2 regions of the Bacillus sp. MT94 genome follow, and region 1 is predicted to be linked to the other one. Evidence: riboswitches for the same ligand, from Rfam matches in the RefSeq annotation. Region 1 holds a riboswitch; the other holds the start of a gene.

What was found. A riboswitch is a leader RNA that binds a small molecule or an ion and turns the genes downstream of it on or off. The one in region 1 is predicted to bind cyclic di-AMP.
Region 2: it holds a riboswitch for cyclic di-AMP, as region 1 does, so the genes downstream of both, AC1Q51_RS00640 (APC family permease) here and AC1Q51_RS15050 (hypothetical protein) in region 1, are expected to answer to the same signal.

What each region holds. Positions count from the first base shown of each region.
Region 1 covers NZ_JBXAEZ010000003.1:647,455-655,315, reverse strand. The annotation lists gene AC1Q51_RS15095 (ABC transporter ATP-binding protein) at 1-332, shown strand, start outside; gene AC1Q51_RS15090 (ABC transporter permease) at 332-1,084, shown strand; gene AC1Q51_RS15085 (ABC transporter substrate-binding protein) at 1,081-2,082, shown strand; gene tenI (thiazole tautomerase TenI) at 2,093-2,713, shown strand; gene thiO (glycine oxidase ThiO) at 2,706-3,815, shown strand; gene thiS (sulfur carrier protein ThiS) at 3,831-4,034, shown strand; gene thiG (thiazole synthase) at 4,037-4,807, shown strand; gene thiF (thiazole biosynthesis adenylyltransferase ThiF) at 4,800-5,819, shown strand; gene thiD (bifunctional hydroxymethylpyrimidine kinase/phosphomethylpyrimidine kinase) at 5,835-6,647, shown strand; cyclic di-AMP (ydaO/yuaA leader) riboswitch at 6,733-6,880, shown strand; gene AC1Q51_RS15050 (hypothetical protein) at 6,974-7,360, shown strand; gene AC1Q51_RS15045 (hypothetical protein) at 7,374-7,607, shown strand; gene AC1Q51_RS15040 (hypothetical protein) at 7,611-7,733, shown strand.
Region 2 covers NZ_JBXAEZ010000001.1:127,038-139,276, reverse strand. The annotation lists gene AC1Q51_RS00640 (APC family permease) at 149-1,975, opposite strand; cyclic di-AMP (ydaO/yuaA leader) riboswitch at 2,120-2,266, opposite strand; gene AC1Q51_RS00635 (hypothetical protein) at 2,407-2,535, shown strand; gene panE (2-dehydropantoate 2-reductase) at 2,600-3,544, opposite strand; gene AC1Q51_RS00625 (hypothetical protein) at 3,720-5,195, shown strand; gene trhO (oxygen-dependent tRNA uridine(34) hydroxylase TrhO) at 5,385-6,344, opposite strand; gene AC1Q51_RS00615 (Nramp family divalent metal transporter) at 6,823-8,118, shown strand; gene AC1Q51_RS00610 (M23 family metallopeptidase) at 8,178-9,038, opposite strand; gene AC1Q51_RS00605 (sensor histidine kinase) at 9,110-10,210, opposite strand; gene AC1Q51_RS00600 (response regulator transcription factor) at 10,176-10,874, opposite strand; gene AC1Q51_RS00595 (GNAT family N-acetyltransferase) at 11,017-11,547, shown strand; partial or broken gene AC1Q51_RS00590 (hypothetical protein) at 11,640-11,935, opposite strand; gene AC1Q51_RS00585 (class I SAM-dependent methyltransferase) at 12,053-12,239, opposite strand, start outside.

The sequences.
Region 1 (7,861 bases):
TTATCCGAACTTTGTTAACGGGCGGGGAGATATTGTTATTAGATGAACCGTTTAGCGCGTTAGATGCTTTAACGAAGGCCTCTTTGCAAGAATGGCTGTTTGAACAATGGCAAGAGTGGGAAAAAACAATTTTATTCATTACTCATGATGTTGAAGAAGCGTTATTTCTTTCGAACCGAGTTTTAGTAGTGGAACAGCAGCCGATAACGACTTTGACTGAGCGGATTGTACCACTTGATCATAACAGAACACGAAAAGATTTATATAAACCGGAAGTATTAGCGCTGAAAGATGAGCTTCTTAGTATGTTACAAAGGCAGGTACTTGTGTGATGAACCGATTGAAAGAATTAGTTCCTGCTATTACACTTTCTAGTATTTTACTAGCTGTGTGGGAAATAGGAGCAAGAATTGTAGATGAGATGTACATTTTACCGTCACCGTCTGCGATTGTAATGAAGATATGGAAACTAAAAGACATATTATTTACGGTTCATTTACCTGCAACGTTATACGTCGTTTTAATAGGTGTTGTTATTTCTATCGTATTAGGTGTAGGGCTAGCGATGTTAATGAATGCGAGTACATGGATGGAAAGAGCATTTTATCCATTATTAGTTGCTTCACAAACGATTCCGATTACTGCGCTTGCTCCGCTATTTGTTTTATGGTTTGGATACACAATTTGGAGTAAGGTTGTTGTCACAGTTTTAATTACGTTTTTCCCGATTGCGGTCAATACGTATGATGGACTGCGTAGTACAAAAAAAGAATGGGAGGAGCTCTTAGTTACATATGGAGCAACGAAAAGAGATATTTTTCTTAAATTAAAGTTGCCGTCTGCTCTTCCTTATTTTTTCTCAGCTTTAAAAATTGCAGTTCCGCTTAGTGTTATCGGAGCAGCAATTGGAGAATGGCTCGGTGCACAAGCTGGACTTGGATATTTCAGTAAGAGAATGATGACGCAGTTAGATGGAGCTGGCGTATTTGCACCCATTGTATTGTTATCATTATTAGCTATTTTCTTCGTCGTACTTATTTCCATATTAGAAAAGAAATTCATTAGTTGGAGGAAGCATTCATGAAATTTTTAAAGCGCATCTTTGTGTTTACATTATTAATTGCAATGATTACAGGATGTTCGAGTAATTCAGCATCAGAAAAAAGTAAAAAAGAGAAAGAAATAACAGTCATGTTAGATTGGTATCCAAATGCGGTACATAGCTTTATTTATGCAGCAATTGAAAAAGGATACTTTAAAGAAGAAGGTGTAAAGGTAAATATTAAATTCCCTTCTAATCCGACTGATCCATTAACATTGGCAGCAGCAGGGAAGGTGACAGTTGGCTTGTATTATCAGCCAGATGTTGTTATGGCAAGAGCAAATGAGCAAATTCCAGTGAAATCAATTGGGGCTGTCGTACGTTCACCATTAAATCATGTCGTATCGCTGAAATCAGCGGGTATTCAATCACCGAAAGATTTAGAAGGAAAAACAGTAGGATATTCTGGAACACCTTTAAGTGGGATGTATTTAAAAACGATGGTAAAAGAAGCTGGTGGTAATCCTGATACAGTGAAAGTAGTTGATGTTGGATTTGATTTAGTACCAGCCTTAATTACGAAAAAAGTGGATGCGGTAACAGGGGCATACATTAATCATGAAGTACCGGTTATGCGTCATGAAGGCCATGAACCAGCTTACTTTAATCCAGCTGATTACGGAGTACCGAACTATCATGAACTTGTGTTTGTAACAGGTGATAAAACGTTGAAAAAAGATAAAGAAGCGTTGCAAGCTTTCTTACGTGGTACGAAAAAAGGCTATGATTTCATGAAGAAAAACCCAGATGAAGCATTGAATATTTTATTAAATCATCAAGAAAAAGAAAACTTCCCACTTGTGCCAGAAGTTGAAAAGGAAAGTATGAAAATTTTATTAGAGAAGATGGAAACGAAAGATGAGCCATTTTTATCAGATTCAAAAGAATCTTGGGAGAAACAAAATAAATGGCTGAAGGACAAAGGAATGACGAAAGAAACCGTTCCAGCCGATGAACTATTCGAAAATATTTTAAAGTAGGCGAATGAATATGAAAAATGAGCTCCACGTAATCTCAAATGGCCATATGCCATTCGAAGAGTTAGTGAATGTAGCGATGCAAATTGAGAGTGAGATTGATTATTTGCATATTCGTGAGCGTGAGAAGAGTACGAAGGAGTTATATGAAGGTGTGGAAAGTCTTTTAATGGAAGGCTTTCCGGCTTCTAAAATTGTCATAAATGATCGAATTGATATTGCAATTTTATTAAATATTCCTCGTGTTCAACTAGGGTATCGAAGCACAGATGTAAAGTCAGTGAAAGAAAAGTTTTCGTATTTGCATGTCGGTTATTCTGTGCATTCGCTAGATGAAGCGATAGTAGCATTTAAAAATGGAGCAGATTCACTCGTTTATGGTCATGTATTTCCGACAGATTGTAAAAAAGGTGTGCCAGCGAGAGGGCTTGAAGAAATTTCTGACATTGCAAGGTGTTTATCTATACCGATTACAGCAATTGGAGGAATTACTCCAGAAAACGCAGTGGATGTCCTTACTAACGGTGTAAGCGGTATAGCAGTTATGTCCGGAATTGTAAGTAGTAGTGACCCGTATAGCAAAGCGAAATCTTATAAGGAATCAATAAGAAAGTGGGCGGAAAAACATGTGTGAGAAGTATGATGTAGCGATTATTGGTGGTGGTGTAATTGGTAGTTCAGTTGCACATTTTCTAGCAGAAAGAGGACATAAAGTAGCGATTGTAGAGAAGCAAAGAATTGCATCGGAAGCTTCAAAAGCAGCTGCTGGTCTACTTGGTGTTCAGGCAGAATGGGATGCGTATGATCCGCTATTTGAACTTGCTAGAGAAAGCCGAGCTATATTTCCACAACTTGCAGCAGTTTTACGTGAAAAGACGGGTATTGATATTGGATATGAAGAAAAAGGAATTTATCGTATTGCTCAAAATGAAGATGAGAAGGAAAGAATTCTTCACATTATGGATTGGCAGCAAAAAACAGGTGAAGATTCCTATTTTCTAACGGGAGACCATGTGCGGGAAAAAGAGCCGTATCTATCCGAATCTATTATAGGAGCAGTATATTATCCGAAAGACGGTCATGTTATTGCACCAGAGCTTACGAAAGCATTCGCACATTCTGCGGCAATGTCAGGTGCTGATATATATGAACAGACAGAAGTGTTTGATATTCGTATTGAAAATAATAAAGTGACCGGAATTTTTACGAGCGAAGGTATTGTCACATGTGAGAAAGTCGTTATTGCAGGAGGTTCATGGAGCACGAAGTTACTCAGTTATTTTCACCGCGATTGGGGTACATATCCAGTTAAAGGAGAAGTGGTTGCGGTAAGAAGTAGAAAACAACTTTTAAAAGCACCTATTTTTCAAGAAAGATTTTACATTGCTCCAAAGCGCGGTGGACGTTACGTAATTGGGGCAACAATGAAGCCACATACGTTCAATAAAACTGTGCAGCCAGAAAGTATAACTTCTATATTGGAGCGTGCTTATACAATATTGCCAGCTTTAAAAGAAGCAGAATGGGAAAGCGCATGGGCAGGATTAAGACCACAATCGAATCATGAAGCTCCTTATATGGGAGAGCATGAAGAAATAAAAGGTTTATATGCTTGCACGGGCCATTATCGGAACGGTATTTTATTAAGTCCTATTTCTGGCCAATATATGGCTGATTTAATAGAAGGAGAGCAAGAGAATCATTTGCTAGATTCATTGCTTTCTAGAAGAGTTTAGAGAGGGGATGGAAGTTTGAGATTAAAAATTAATGGTAACCAAATTGAAGTGCCAGCGAGTGTAAAAACAGTAGCTGAGTTACTTACACATTTAGAGTTAGATAACAGAATTGTTGTAGTAGAGCGTAATAAAGATATTTTACAAAAAGATGATCATACAGATACATCTGTTTTTGATGGAGATCAAATTGAGATTGTAACTTTCGTAGGAGGCGGTTGATTATGTTGAACATTGGACCATTTTCATTTCATTCTAGACTTTTATTAGGTACAGGTAAATTCCCTGATTTTGACGTACAGCAAAAGGCAATTGACGTTTCTGAAGCTGAAATTTTAACATTTGCAGTACGTCGTATGGATATCTTTGATGCAAAGCAACCTAATTTATTAGAGAAACTTGATGTGAAAAAATATACGTTATTACCAAATACAGCAGGGGCAAAAAATGCTGAAGAGGCTGTTCGCATTGCAAAATTAGCAAAAGCGTCTGGGCTTTGTGACATGATAAAGGTAGAAGTTATTGGTGATGATAGAACGTTATTACCGGATCCGGTAGAAACGTTAAAGGCATCTGAAATGTTACTGGAAGAAGGATTTATCGTACTTCCGTACACATCTGATGATGTTGTATTAGCACGTAAATTACAAGAGCTTGGCGTGCATGCGATTATGCCAGGAGCATCTCCAATCGGATCAGGACTTGGTATTGTAAATCCATTAAATTTGGGCTTCATTATTGAACAAGCGACAGTACCAGTTATCGTTGATGCTGGTATTGGTAGCCCAGCTGATGCGGCATTTGCAATGGAATTAGGAGCAGATGGCGTGTTATTAAATACAGCTGTATCAGGAGCAAAAGATCCTATTAAAATGGCGCAGGCAATGAAACTAAGTATTGAAGCAGGCCGTTTAGGATTTGAAGCAGGTCGTATTGCACGTAAGCGCTGTGCAACTGCAAGTAGTCCTTTAGAAGGAATGAGCGTAGTTGAATAATCGATATTCTCGCCAAGAACTATTTTCTCCAATTGGAGCAGAAGGGCAGCAAAAGATAAGAGAAAAGCATGTACTTATTATCGGTGCAGGTGCATTAGGTAGTGCAAATGCAGAGATGTTTGTAAGAGCGGGTGTTGGCAAGATAACAATTGTTGACCGTGATTATGTAGATTGGAGTAATTTACAAAGACAACAATTGTATGCAGAGAGCGACGTAAAGAATAATCTCCCAAAAGCTATAGCGGCTAAAAAACGTTTAGAAGAGATTAATAGCGATGTAACAATAAAAGCTCTCGTTCAAGATGTAACAGCTGAAGAGCTAGAAGAACTTGTTACAAACGTTGATGTAATTATTGATGCGACTGATAATTTCGAAACACGCTTTATTGTGAATGATATAGCACAAAAATATTCTATTCCATGGATTTACGGTGCATGTGTAGGTAGTTACGGTCTTTCTTACACAATCATTCCTAGTAAAACACCATGTTTATCATGTTTATTGCAGTCGATTCCGCTTGGCGGGGCAACATGTGATACAGCGGGTATTATATCACCTGCTGTATCTCTTGTCGTTTCTCATCAAGTAACAGAAGCTCTTAAACTGTTAGTAGAAGATTACGAATCACTTCGAGATGGGCTTGTATCGTTTGATATGTGGAAGAATGAGTATTCATGTATGAATGTGCAAAAGCTTCGCCAGCATAATTGTTCTTCATGCGGAGAGAATGCATTATATCCGTATTTAAATAAAGAGAACACATCAAAAACAGCAGTTTTATGCGGGCGAAATACAGTTCAAATTAGACCACCTCATAAAGAGGAAATGAATTTTGAACAATATAAAGAGTTGCTGGAAGGTCGCGTGAATGATTTAAATGTAAATCCATATTTACTATCATTTTCTGTTGAAGACAAGAGGTTAGTCGCCTTTAAAGATGGCCGTGTGCTCGTACATGGAACGAAAGATATAAGCGAAGCAAAAACGATTTATCATCGCTATTTTGGATAGAAAAGGATGAGTGGGATGAAAGTGAATAAAGCTTTAACAATTGCAGGGTCTGATAGCGGCGGCGGTGCTGGAATTCAGGCAGATTTAAAAACATTCCAAGAGCTTGGTGTATACGGAATGACGGCTATGACGGCAATTACTGCTCAAAACACGCTTGGCGTTCAAGGGGTATATCCTGTTCCGTTAGAAGGTATTACAGAACAGCTGAATTCAATTGGTACGGATTTAACACCAGATGCAGTGAAACTAGGAATGTTATTTAGTAGTGAAATAATTCAAATTGTTGCAGAACAAATTAAAAAATTTGGCTGGAATAATATTGTGCTAGATCCCGTTATGATTGCAAAAGGCGGTGCATCATTATTACAGCAAGAAGCAGTTCAAGCATTAAAAGAATATTTATTACCAGTAGCAACTGTTATAACACCGAATGTCCCAGAAGCAGAAGTGTTAACTGGGATGGAGATTCATAATGTTGAAGATAGTAAGGAAGCTGCAAAAGTATTGCACGAATTAGGTGCTAAATATGTGCTTATGAAGGGCGGACATGCAGAATATCAAGGTAATGAAGTAATTGATTTCCTCTTTGATGGAGAAAAATTTATTGAGTTTAGAAGCGAGCGAATTCCTTCAAAGCAAACGCACGGAAGTGGGTGTACATTTGCTTCAGCGGTTACAGCAGGACTTGCGAAAGGATACTCAATTGAAGATGCTGTTCAAGAAGCAAAACGATTTATTAGTATAGCAATTGAAGAGCCATTGAATATTGGTAGTGGTCATGGACCGACGAATCATTTTGCGTATAAAGTGAATAGAACGCGTGTATAGATAAGTGAAAAGCCAGTTTTATAACTGGCTTTTTTTCTGTTTACTTTTTCAAAATACAGGAGTAATATATCAGCCAGAATATATTTTTTTGTAAACGCTGAGTCCAATTATATGGAGCGGAGGAACCAATTTGTGCAGTGTCACTAGGGGTGAATCTTTCAAATTTGAAAGTAGGGCTACTCTCAAAGCCCGAATCCGACAGCTAACTTCGTAAGCGTCTTGAGAGAGGACGGTGCCATGATGGATACATCACTTCATCGATCTGATTAGTATAGGGGAATATCAATCTATGTTTGATTTCTTTTATACTAAGGAGGATGAGGTACATGGAACTAACACTTATTTGTGTTGGAGAAGAAAGTAAGGTAAATAGTTTAAGAGATCTAGTTGCATTTCAACATGAGTTAGTTATTTTTACAGCAAATGAAGAGGTAGCGGCTGAAGTTAGGAATTGTGGGTTTGATTGGACTTATAGTTGTAGTAAGGAGCAGGATTTTACTAGTATTTGTGAGTGTATTAAGAAGGTCATTTTACTAGGGGATGAGCTTCCAATCGTTAGTTTCTTCACAGAACACATTCGTTTTTTTTTTCAAGCACCTATTACTGTTGTTACAAGGAATAAACGATATCCAGCGAGGCTCTATGAAACAATTGGAGCTAAGTTTGTCGTGTTTACAAATTGTGATAATATTTCTTTTTTATTTTTTGAATAGGGCGGGGGAAGAAATGATGAAGGTACTATTACTTGGAGATATAGCAAATCGTTGGGCAGTATCGGTAGAGCGAGTTCAAGAATTGGTTCAGATTGATCCTCTTTTTCCCGGGCCATATATTATATTACCGTCAAAAGATGCTTTGTATTTAGAGATGGATATTACCGAGTATGAGCAGCTACATGCAGAATTGACACAAGTTTATATTCGTGGGAGAAATTTACGTGCATTTTTAAGAGGAGAATAAAGGTTGAATAAAAAAGAGCGAATGCTGAGTGCAACAGGCTATGCACTTCATGTCATTCGCTCTTTTTATTTCATATTTAAAAGGTCATTTTTAAGAAAAGAAAAGAGAAATAAAGAAAATAGATGAAATAATAGTAATAATCTTCAATGTAAGCGTTTAAATGAATGTAAATATTATTATTTTCAGCAATTTACCCCTTTACAAGTGAAATATAGAGGAGTATATTTACTCTCATAAATCATTCATAAAATTTC
Region 2 (12,239 bases), on a different contig from region 1:
AATATCTATATATCACAACAGAAAACACTACTTGCAAATAACCGATAAAATTATATTAATATAATTTTTAAATCCGTATGCAATTATGCATAGCATATACACAAAAAGGATAGCTTCATTTTCACGAAGCTATCCTTCAAAAATCTTCTTATTTTTTCAAATGATATGGAACTGTCGTAATAACAACATTTCTTTTATAAAGTAAATACGCACGTATGAGTAAACTGGATTGATTATGAAGAATGTTATGCCAACCTTTTTTCGGAATGAACTGTGGTATAACGACCGTAACGCGGTAATTCGATTCACTTGCCTTATACTGCACTGTATCAATGAATTTCGTTAGCGGCTGAATAATACTTCTATAATGAGAATGTAATGTAACAAGCCTTACTTCAGGTTGCCACACCTTCCATTTCTCTTCAAATTTCTTTTCCTCTTCTCTGTCAAAAGCAACATATACAGCGATAACTTGATCTGCAGAAAGAGATTTCGCATAGTTCAATGAATTTTCTACTACATGCGTCATACCTGCTACAGGAACGACAATTACATTCCCCTCAATTGGAATAAGAGGTTCACAAGTTTTTAAACTTAATTGATCACCCACTGCATCATAATGCTTCTTAATTCGATGAAACAAGAAGATAATAGCAGGTAAGAAAATAAGAATCGACCAAACTTGTGCAAATTTAGTTAAAAAGAACATGCTCATTACGATAAAACTAATAACTGCACCTATTAAATTAACCGTTAATTTTAAAGCCCATCCTTCAGGTTTTTCGCGAAGCCACTTTAATACCATCCCTGTTTGAGAAAGTGTAAATGGAATAAATACACCTACTGCATATAACGGAATTAAATGTTCTGTTTGTCCTTGGAAAGCTACAATTAAAATAATCGAAGCAACTCCAAGTATTATAATACCGTTTGAGTAACCTAGACGGTCTCCTCTAATCGTAAACATTCTCGGTATGAATTTATCTTTTGCAAGGTTAACCGCTAATAAAGGAAATGCAGAATAACCTGTATTAGCAGCAAGAATTAATATTAAAGCTGTTGTACCTTGTATGAAATAGTACATGAAATTACGTCCAAATGTTTGTTCAGCAATTTGAGAAACAACTGTTACTTCTTTACTCGGAGTCACTCCGTAATAATAAGCTAAAAATACAATTCCTGAAAATAACACAGCAAGTAATGCACCCATTGCAAGCAATGTTTTTGCAGCATTGTTTGGCGCAGGATCTTTAAAGTTCGGAATTGCATTTGAAATTGCTTCAACACCTGTTAAAGCAGAACTACCTGATGCAAATGCTCTTAGTAATAAAAATAAACTAATCCCTGCAACTGGTGTACCAATCGGCGCATGTAAAGTGGGTGAAACATGACCAGTTAAAATATTATATATGCCCACACCAATTAATATAAATAGTGCTAAAACGAATAAATAAACAGGATATGCTAAAACGGAAGCTGACTCCGTTACTCCCCTTAAATTTAATATCGTAATTAATATAACAAATATAACCGCAATAATTACGTTGTGTGCATGTAAGCTAGGAAACGCAGACGTAATTGCATCTGTACCAGCGGACACACTTACCGCAACAGTTAAAATATAGTCAACTAATAAAGACCCTCCAGCAATTAAGCCTGGATTCATCCCTAAATTTTCTTTTGATACAACATACGCTCCCCCGCCATGCGGATAAGCAAAAATAATTTGACGATAAGATAAAATAAGGGCTGTCAATAATACTAATACCCCAACAGCGATCGGAATGGAATACCAATAAGCGATCGCTCCAACACCTGCTAAAGCAATTAAAATTTGCTCTGGACCGTAAGCAACTGATGACAATGCGTCAGAAGATAAAATAGCTAAAGCTTTCGTTTTATTAAGCTTTTGTTCTCCAAGCTCTGTTGATTTTAACGGTCTTCCAATTAAAAATCTTTTAATAGATGAAACCAATGCTGTCCACTCTCCAATAATTTTGTACGAACTTTTCTGCTTGTTGCAGCCAGTAAACTATTTACTCAGAAAACAAAAAATGTCTACAAGCCATAGCGAAATAGACTTGTAGACATTATTTTTTTTGTCGCACAAGCTCCACCTTCCTTCTCAATATAACGCTTACGAGGTTAGCTGTCGGATTCGGGCCTATGAGTAGCCCTACCTTTTTTAAGGATTCACCCCATCGGATTATGTACTAATCCGTAAAAACGGGTCCCCCGTACCATGCGGTTTCAGCGATTTAGAAAATTGAAACTGTGGATTATAATACTCCTTTATTTTCAAAAAGTAAACAAAAATTTTTAATAAGAAAAAAATTAAAATGATTGTGCATAATCCACTGAGAAATATACATAATGAATACTAAAAAATCCGCAAAGGAGACCCATATGTCTAAAGAAAAGAAGCCTATTTTTTCCGATTCATATTTAGATGCAGTAGCAAATGAAATTAATCAGTTATATGGTAAACGTGAACAGGAAATAAATTTGACAGATAGAACGAAAAGAAATAAATAATTTGTCATACAAAAAAATAAAAAAGATAGCAATACACTTATATATTGCTATCTTTTTTATTTTTTCATACATCTAATTCTATTACAGATTTGTTAAAGGTCATCTCTTCATACACCTTTAAATTTTGATATATAGATTCTAATAATGGTGCCGCTATAGAAAATTTCTCTGCTACATCCAGTAAATATCCTTGCAAGTGCTTCCCTTCAATAAACGACCCCTTTTCCATATCACGTTGCATTGATGACTTCATATCATACGAAATTTTATCAATCGTTTTCATATGTTCCTGGGCAATATTAGCCTTTACTGGAGCTCCTAATACTCTCATGATTTGTACAGATTCCTCAAACACATTACGGATAAAATCACGGCCGCCTTCACTTTCACGGATTGGTCCAATTGGTGCACGCATTAACGTTGTCACACCTGACATTACAGTAATAAATAAATATTTATGCCACATATCTTGCGTAATATTTTCACTTAAAACAAAACTAGATTTCGTACCTGAAAATGCTTTAGAAATATGCTTTACTCTCTCTGAATTTTGAGACTTAATTTCTCCAAACACAAGTCTGTTGGCAGCGCTAGTTTGTACAATTTCTCCTTGATTGTTTAACGTCGTCTCGATAAAGCATAAACCGCCAATTACTTTTTCTTCGCCGAATTCTTTTTGTAATAGCGATAAATGAGCGATACCATTTAACAATGGAATGATTACAGTATTTTCGCCAACAAACGGCTTCAAATCTTGAATTGCCTCGTTTAAGTGATACGCTTTTGTTGAAAATAAAATGACATCAAATGGAGAAGTTCGCTCTTCTTTCGTTATTAATTTCGGTCGGAAGGAAAAATCCCCGTTAACACTTCGGATTACAAGTCCTCTTTCCTCTAATTGTTTTTTCCGTTTACTACGAACAAGAAACGTGACATCTTCTCCCTTCTCGACTAATCTGCCACCAAAAAATCCTCCGACTCCACCAGCGCCTAATACTAAAATCCGCATACAGCATCCCCCTTTTCAAAATACAATTTTATAACTTTTAGTATACATAACATTATACATGTTCCCTGATAAATAAGCTGAATTTTCACTCTCAATTGAGTATAAAAGAGTGGTTATTTTCAAATAAATTTGGGCATGTTGTTTCTATAGCATATATGGAAAGGACACAATGTAGATGGAGGCAATACAATCAATTGAGGAAAAAGGTGTAGCAACAGCTATATTCCAATTTATATTCCCGTTTTCGTTTAAAGCTGGATATGAACAAAATATGTTCCCTTTCTTACAAAAAAACGATTTTTGTCCTTTTCGGCTCGATCATCTCGATGATGAAAATACATATTATGGGGAGTTTAAAGTTTCACATCAAAATATGGAAGCATACTATCTTTCATTTACAAATAAAATTCTCTTTCCTCATTCAGAGCATCAAAAGGGCTTGCAACGTTATTCAAAGGACCTTAACTTAACTGGACATTTAACAACAAACCTTATTTCAATTCCATTCAAGATACACTCTATTGATGTAACACTTTGTCCTTATGAACTTGGCTTCTTAACAATTCGAACAGAAGTAAACACTGCTCCAAACATGACTTTATCTGAAGCAATCGAATTCGCTGCTCGCTTCCGTGTACTTGAAACTAAAAATGATACAAATGAGACTATTTGTATTGAATGTAACGGAAAGAAGTATTCCCAAGTTGAAAAATTCATTTTTGGTTATTTATTTCATGGTGTAACTGATTTCTTTGAAAAGAAGAGATTAAGAAGTTCATACTTTCAAACCTTCCCTTTCTTTGAAGACCAAAGAATGTACGTTCAAACTTTATTGTCACTAAAAGAAGGTATGGAACTTAATGAAGTAGATGTTTATCGTACTTCTAGTCTTTCCGGATTAACAAGTGATGGTAAGCCCTATGTGAGTGCAAATAACCTTCCTTACATTCATGACTATTTAAAAAAACACGCTTACCAGAGATGGGCTCCAAATCGTTATTTCATAATGGAAGAACATATTTTTACATGTGTAACAAATGATGGAGAACGCGAAATCTCTAAACTTGCTAGTCAAATGTTCGGAGAATTTTATTACGCTTTATTATTAAACCTATTTCATAAAATTGTTTTATTAAAAATGGCAAACGCCTATGCTGAGCTAAACATTGAACAAGATACTAATGAAATAGAGAAATTAATTTATTCGATCAATTCGTTCACTGCTAATTATTTTTCTTTAGAATTAGTATCCCAATCACAAAGTGAAGATATTTTCTTTCGCTTAAGAAAACTTTTTAATATTGAGGTTCTATACTCGAATGCGAAACAAAATCTTGATAGTTTGTTTAAATATCAAGAAAATGTCGCCTCTAAAAAAGATAGCCTTTTATTATTAATTTTAACGCTCTACTCTGTAGTGGGCCAAATGTTAGGGTTTACTATGATCGACCTTTTAAGAAACACCGATTCAAACAAAATATCGTCACCTCTTGAGTTTTTCGCTCTATTAATTGCGATTAGCGGCATTGTCATTTCACTTATTTTAGGAGCCCAAAGTTTATACCAATGGGGTCTACAGCATAAACAAAGAAAAGCTTGGGTAAAACAAACGGTACTGTCTGCTGTAAAAGAAAAAGAGGATAAAAACTAAAGAAGGTTATTTTCAAATTCTTGGTGTGCTACAGTAAGTGAAATTTTTATCAGCGATTTTTAAGATATATCAGCGATTTTTTAAATATATCGACTTACCGACAAAAAACGACAAATGACAGGACTGGATAATAAAAAAAGGGTACTCCAAAATAAAACTTGGAGTACCTTTTTATTATACGAATTCAGCTTACTTCCCTGCTTCGATTTTCTCTAATGCAGCAGCTACTTGTTCTTCAGTTAATTCATGTTGTATTACATAGCGGTTACGTGGACTTACACGACATTCATGAGAACATGCACGTAAATATTTCGCTTCGTTTTCTTCAGAACATAAAATTTTCTTATTACATTCTGGATTTGAACAGTTTACATAGCGCTCACATGGTTCACCTGTAAAGTGATCTTTACCAACGATAACATGTTCTTTTTGGTTTACTGGAACAGCGATACGTTCATCAAACACGTAACATTGCCCATCCCAAAGCTCACCTTGTACTTCTGGATCTTTTCCGTACGTTACAATTCCGCCGTGAAGCTGACTTACATCTTCATAACCTTCACGAACTAACCAACCAGAGAATTTCTCACAACGAATTCCACCTGTACAGTATGTTAAAATCTTTTTACCTTCAAGTGTTTCTTTGTTTTCTCTAATCCAATCTGGTAATTCACGGAATGATTCGATATCAGGTTTAATCGCGCCTTTGAAGTGTCCTAAATCAAACTCATAATCATTTCGTGCATCAATGATAACTGTATCTTCTTGTTTCATTGCCTCATAAAAATCTTTTGGCTCTAAATACTTCCCAGTTATTTCGTGTGGGTTAATGTCATCTTCTAGACGAAGTGTAACTAATTCTGGACGAGGACGTACGTGCATTTTCTTGAATGCATGCCCTTCTTCTTCATCTATTTTAAATACGATACCATCAAAACGTGGATCATTATTCATTGCTTCCATGTATTTCTCTGTTTGCTCTACAGTTCCAGAACAAGTTCCGTTAATACCTTCTTTTGCTACAAGAATTCTTCCTTTTAATTCAAGTGAATTACAAAATGCTAAATGCTCTGCAGCAAATTCTTCTGGGTTTTCAATTGTTGTGTACATGTAATATAGTAATACTCTGTATGGTTTTGTAGTTGCCAATGTATTTCTACCACCTATCTAATTTTTAAAATCATGTATAAGTTAACGTTCATATCAAAACATATATAATAAGAAAATGAATCCCATTTTCTTTTCTTTATACTATTTTCTATCAGTTAACAAAAATAAAAAACAAGATTACACATCATAACACTATGGTTATGTTGTAATCCCAATATATTATATATCATACAATTGCAATTCCATCAATTAATATGCTGTATTATCAGCTTTATGTTCACATAAATTTCAAAAACAGCCCTTTAATTCACTATGTTTCCCCATGTCATCACACCATAAACTCCCAATTCATTTTACATTATCACACCATCCATTGCATAAAGGCATATAATTTGCATTAAGGAAACTTTCGTGTTCAAATGAAATTATCACATAACATATTTAAATGTATTGAAATAATGAGTAAGAATAAATACAATAATTTCATCAAGTTAACATTTTAAAGGGGAAAACTACTATGAATAAAGATATAACAAAAGATAAACATCTCCCTTCTGAAAGTACAACTGTACAATCAGCTCACTTAGCTTTAAGTGGAGAAACAAAAGGCTGGAAAAGACTGTTACCATTTTTAGGACCCGCTTTTATCGCGTCCGTTGCTTATATTGATCCTGGCAACTTTGCTACAAATATCGCAGCTGGTTCACAATATGGATATTTACTATTATGGGTAATACTTGCTTCTAACTTAATGGCTGTATTAATCCAAACTTTATCAGCTAAATTAGGAATTGCTACAGGAAACAATTTACCCGAAATAGCTCGTGAAAACTTTCCAAAGCCTGTGTCTATCGGCTTATGGATACAAGGTGAACTAGTTATTATGGCTACAGATTTAGCGGAATTTATTGGAGCTGCTTTGGGGCTTTACTTACTATTTGGAATCCCGATGCTACCTGCCGCTTTAATTACTGCAGCCGGATCATTTATTATTCTTGAGTTTCAACGTAGAGGATTTCGTCCACTAGAAGCTATTATTACAGGAATGATTTTCATTGTAGTAATCGCTTTTGGGATTCAAGTTTTTTATGCAAAACCAGAATTAAGTCCCCTTCTTTCAGGACTATTTATTCCAAAATTCCAAGGTGTAGACAGTATATTACTTGCAGCAGGAATTTTAGGTGCAACAGTTATGCCGCATGCAATATACTTGCATTCTGCATTAACACAACGCCGCGTGGTCGGAACAACTGACGAACAAAAGAAAAAGATTTTTCGTTTCGAATTTATCGATATTATTATTGCAATGGTTATTGCTGGAGCAATTAATGCAAGTATGTTAATTGTTGCTGCTGCACTATTTTTTAAAAACGGCTTGCACGTTGAAGATTTAGATGTTGCTTACACTCAATTTACCAATTTAGTAGGTCCTGTATCAGCTGCATTATTTGGAATTGGACTTTTATCAGCAGGACTATCTAGCTCTTCTGTCGGTACAATGTCGGGTGATATTATTATGCAAGGTTTCATTCGCATGCATATTCCGTTATACTTACGCCGATTTATTACAATGATTCCACCATTAGTTATTATCGCTTTAGGTGTAAATCCAACTTACGCTCTAGTCATGAGCCAAGTCGTCTTATCATTCGGTATTGCATTTGCGCTAGTACCACTTATTATGTTTACAAGTAACAAAAAGATTATGGGTGCACTCGTTAACCACCGTATAACAACATTTATCGCTTGGATAATTGCAGCACTCGTTATCATTTTAAATATCTTCTTACTGTATCAAACATTTGTAGGATAATGAAAAAGGGTATTCCAATTTTAATTTGGAATACCCTTTTTGGATGAAATGATTTTCTTCTAGTTACCACTTATGTATGTCCCTCTTTCCGGCATCATGACACCATTTTCAGTTCGAAAGTAAAGTGGCAATCCTTCCGCAAAAAACATACTTACCTTGGACGGATCTTGCCTTTGATGATGAATATGTAAATGCGGCTCACTTGAACTTCCTGAGTTACCGACTTGAGCAAGAACTTCTCCCTCTCTTACACGTTGTCCTTCTTTCACTTTAATTGACCCTTTCTTTAAATGGGCAAGAATTAAAAATGTGCCTGTTTCATCTAGTCGTAAATAAATATGATTCCCAGCCATTGACTGAAAATTATCCGATCCCGGAACTAAATCTTGTTCATTATTATTAATTGATACCACCGTCCCAGAAGCTGGTGCCATTACTTTCGCTCCATATATTCCGTAATCCTCTAACTTACTACTTTTCACTTCAGCAGGTGGAATGAGAATATCATATGCCCACCTTTCATTTGGTTTTATAACGTGATAGTTCGTTTCTAACCGATCACCACCCCAACCTATTAATACCCGTTCATTCAAAGGAAAACGAACTACTGTTTTAGGACTCATAGATTGTATATCTGCTGGATAAGCAATTCTACCTATATTAGCAAACCAACCGACAGGCCAAGCTCCAATGATAGAAAACAGAATGATTAAAAATAGCGTTCTATCTATCCGCTTTCTAAAAATGCCTTTCCAAAAAAATATTATTACTGATCCTATCAAGAGGAAAACTGAAATAAAACTAAAAGCCTGAATACTCCACCAAACAAAAACTGATGTAACACCATTAGCTACATAAACTAAGATCCAACTTATAATTAAAAAAGAAACTATAATTACTAATAAAAATTTCTTCCACATGTCGCATCCCTACTCTCATATCCTTCTTCTCAATGATACAAAGTAAAAATTACGACATATAAAAGAAATACTTACGACTTTCTTACTTTTTTATACTGCGGTAATTTCACAGTAAAAACTGTTTCTTTATCGTTACTACGTACAGTGATATCCCCTTGATGGAGATCGGCTATACTTTTTGAAATTGCAAGTCCTATTCCTTTCCCGCCCGTATGAGAACTACGTGATTTTTCACTACGATAAAACTTCTCAAAAATGTAAGGAAGGTCCTCTTTCGGAATGCATTGTCCAAAATTTTTAATTTCTACTTCAACATTCATTGTTTTATTGAAAATTTCAATTGCAATTCCCTTTCCATCTCTCCCGTACATAATACTATTACCTATTACATTTTCAAATAGTCTCACTATAAGTGTCACATCAACTTCTACATGTAGCACTTCATCACTTTTAATATAAAAGCTCATATTGGCATCATCTAATTGTGGTACAAAGTCAATCATGATTTGTTCAATTAATGCTTTCATATCTACTTCATCTTTATGTAATTCAATCTCTCTATAATTTATTTGACAGTATTCTAATAAATCATCTACTTGATTTTTTAATTCATAACTTTTTCGCTTTAATATACTTACATACTGTTCACATTCTTCTCCATTCGAATGGAGTTTATTTCCTAACAGGTCCGCATAACCGATTAAAGATGTTACTGGCGTTCGTAAGTCATGAGAAATATTACTAATCATTTCATTTTTCATTTCCTGTGATTTTTTTTCATTTTCAATAGACTCTTTTAAGCTTTTCGCCATTCTATTAACATTTGCTGCTAGTTCACCAATCTCGTCATTTTTCAAAATAGGTATATGTATTTCAAAATTACCGTCACTTATTTCCTTCACGTTCTTGTTAATTTGAGACAACCTTTTCATCAGTGTTTTTGTCATTAATGCAAAGTATGTTGTAGTAAAAATCAAAAAAACTATAAAATATAAAAATGAATATTTTTCCTCTAAAACATTAACCTGACTATATATATTTCCAACCAAAATTTGAAACACTATTATACTTACAGTTGCTAACAAGATGCTACATATGAATGCGATAAAAAACTTAGCTCTAATACCTTGTAATGATTTAATCTTCAAATTTATATCCGACTCCCCAAACATTTTGAATAAACTTCGGTTCTTTTGGATTCTCTTCAATTTTATTTCTCAATCTTGCAATATGAACCATTACTGTATTATTATTTTCATAGGCTCTTTCGTTCCAAACGCTCTCATATATTTCTTCAATTGTGAACACACGATTCCTTGCAGCTGCCATTAAGTGTAAAATATCATATTCAGTTTTCGTAAGATTCATTGTTTCTCCATATAACATTACAGTTCTCGACGCTTCATCTATTTCTAAACCTCTAATATTTATTTTCTTTTCCATTACTTGGACAGCATTTTGGTTGAAATATGTATACCTTCTTAATTGAGCTTTCACTCTTGCGATAAATTCAATTGTACTGAACGGCTTCACAATATAATCATCTGCCCCAGTACTAAATCCAATTACCTTATCGACATCCGATGATTTCGCGCTTAAAAACATAATTGGTAAACTATGTTTCTCTCTAATCCTTCTACACAATTCTATCCCATCCATTTGTGGCATCATAATATCCAAAATAGCAAGTTGAATACTGTTATTATTTATTATTTCTAAAGCCTCTTCTCCGTTATGAGCACTAAAAACTTTAAAACCTTCTTGCATTAGATTCACTTTTATAAATTGAACAATATCTTGATCATCATCTACAATTAAAATTGAATTTTTCTCCATATACAAACCTCTTTTTGAAATATATTCCACAATCAATTTTATCATAAATTAAAACTATACTCCCCTCTTGAATAATCTTTATTTTCAGACTAGATTATATAATAACAACACATTCTAGTTTCAAAAGAAATGGAGTGAAAGCATGTTTCCTATATTGAAAACAGACCGACTCATTTTAAGAGAACTTACCGAAGAAGATGCACCGCGTATACTACAATGCTTTTCTAATACTAATGTACTGCGCTATTATGGCCAAAAACCGTTACAAGATATTGATCAAGTGAAGCAAATCATTCATAATTTTAAGTTGAGTTACAATGCAAGAAGCGGTATAAAATGGGGAATCGAATTAAAAGACACGAAAGAACTCATTGGTACCATTGGTTTTCACGATTGGTCTTCTGAGCATAAACGAGCCAATATAAGTTATGCCTTTTTGCCTGAACACTGGGGAAAAGGATATGCGACTGAAGCTGTTTCTGAGGTTATATCATACGGTTTCCATACGATTCATTTAAAGCGGATTGGAGCAATTGTATTTCTTGAAAATGAAGCTTCCAATAAAGTACTATTAAAATTAGGCTTTGAAAAAGAAGGCGTTCTAAAAAATTATATGTATCAAGATGATGTCCCATATGATACGAATTTTTACGCTTTATTAAAATCGGTTTAATAGAATTCATGTGTAAAAAACTTGTTTTAGTACACTAGATATAGGTAGTGAATTTTTAATGAAGGATGCTAAGTACTATACATTATAAAACATTAAAAAAGGGCTATGAGTAAACTTTTACTCATGCCCCTTTTTATGTTCTTTTTCTGTTTTCGCAATGCTTTTGGAATATGTACGCAAAAGGCTCACTTTCCATTTAATCCCCCGTCATCGCATATGCTCTAGAACGAAATTCCCCACAAACATACCGAAACTCAAAAATACCACACTTCCCCTTATCCTTATCTGGATTACGAAGGTTTTGAAACACAGGGGAGTTTCGATAAATTTCAGCTAGCGATGTTGTTCTAATGTTCCCGGTTTTAATTACCAATACCTTATTTGGATATGTTTCTCAGTATAAAATTAAGAAATTAGGAATTTTTCATTACTCTAAAAACACGCTCTTTAACTGAAGATTATTAAATTAAGTTTTTTAAAATTATATTTTTAAAGGTTTTCAACATCATTGCCTCTTTTCTAAAACCATAAAGAAAGTACTATCTGGTAGCGCAACCGCATTCCCAGACTCATCTGTAAACTCGATTTTCTCGCTAAGATGGTTTGTATATCCATCCTGCAAATAGTTCATAGCTTGAACGATGTTTACTTTATCTCCAAAGATACTCTTTACAAAATCCTTATAATCGTTT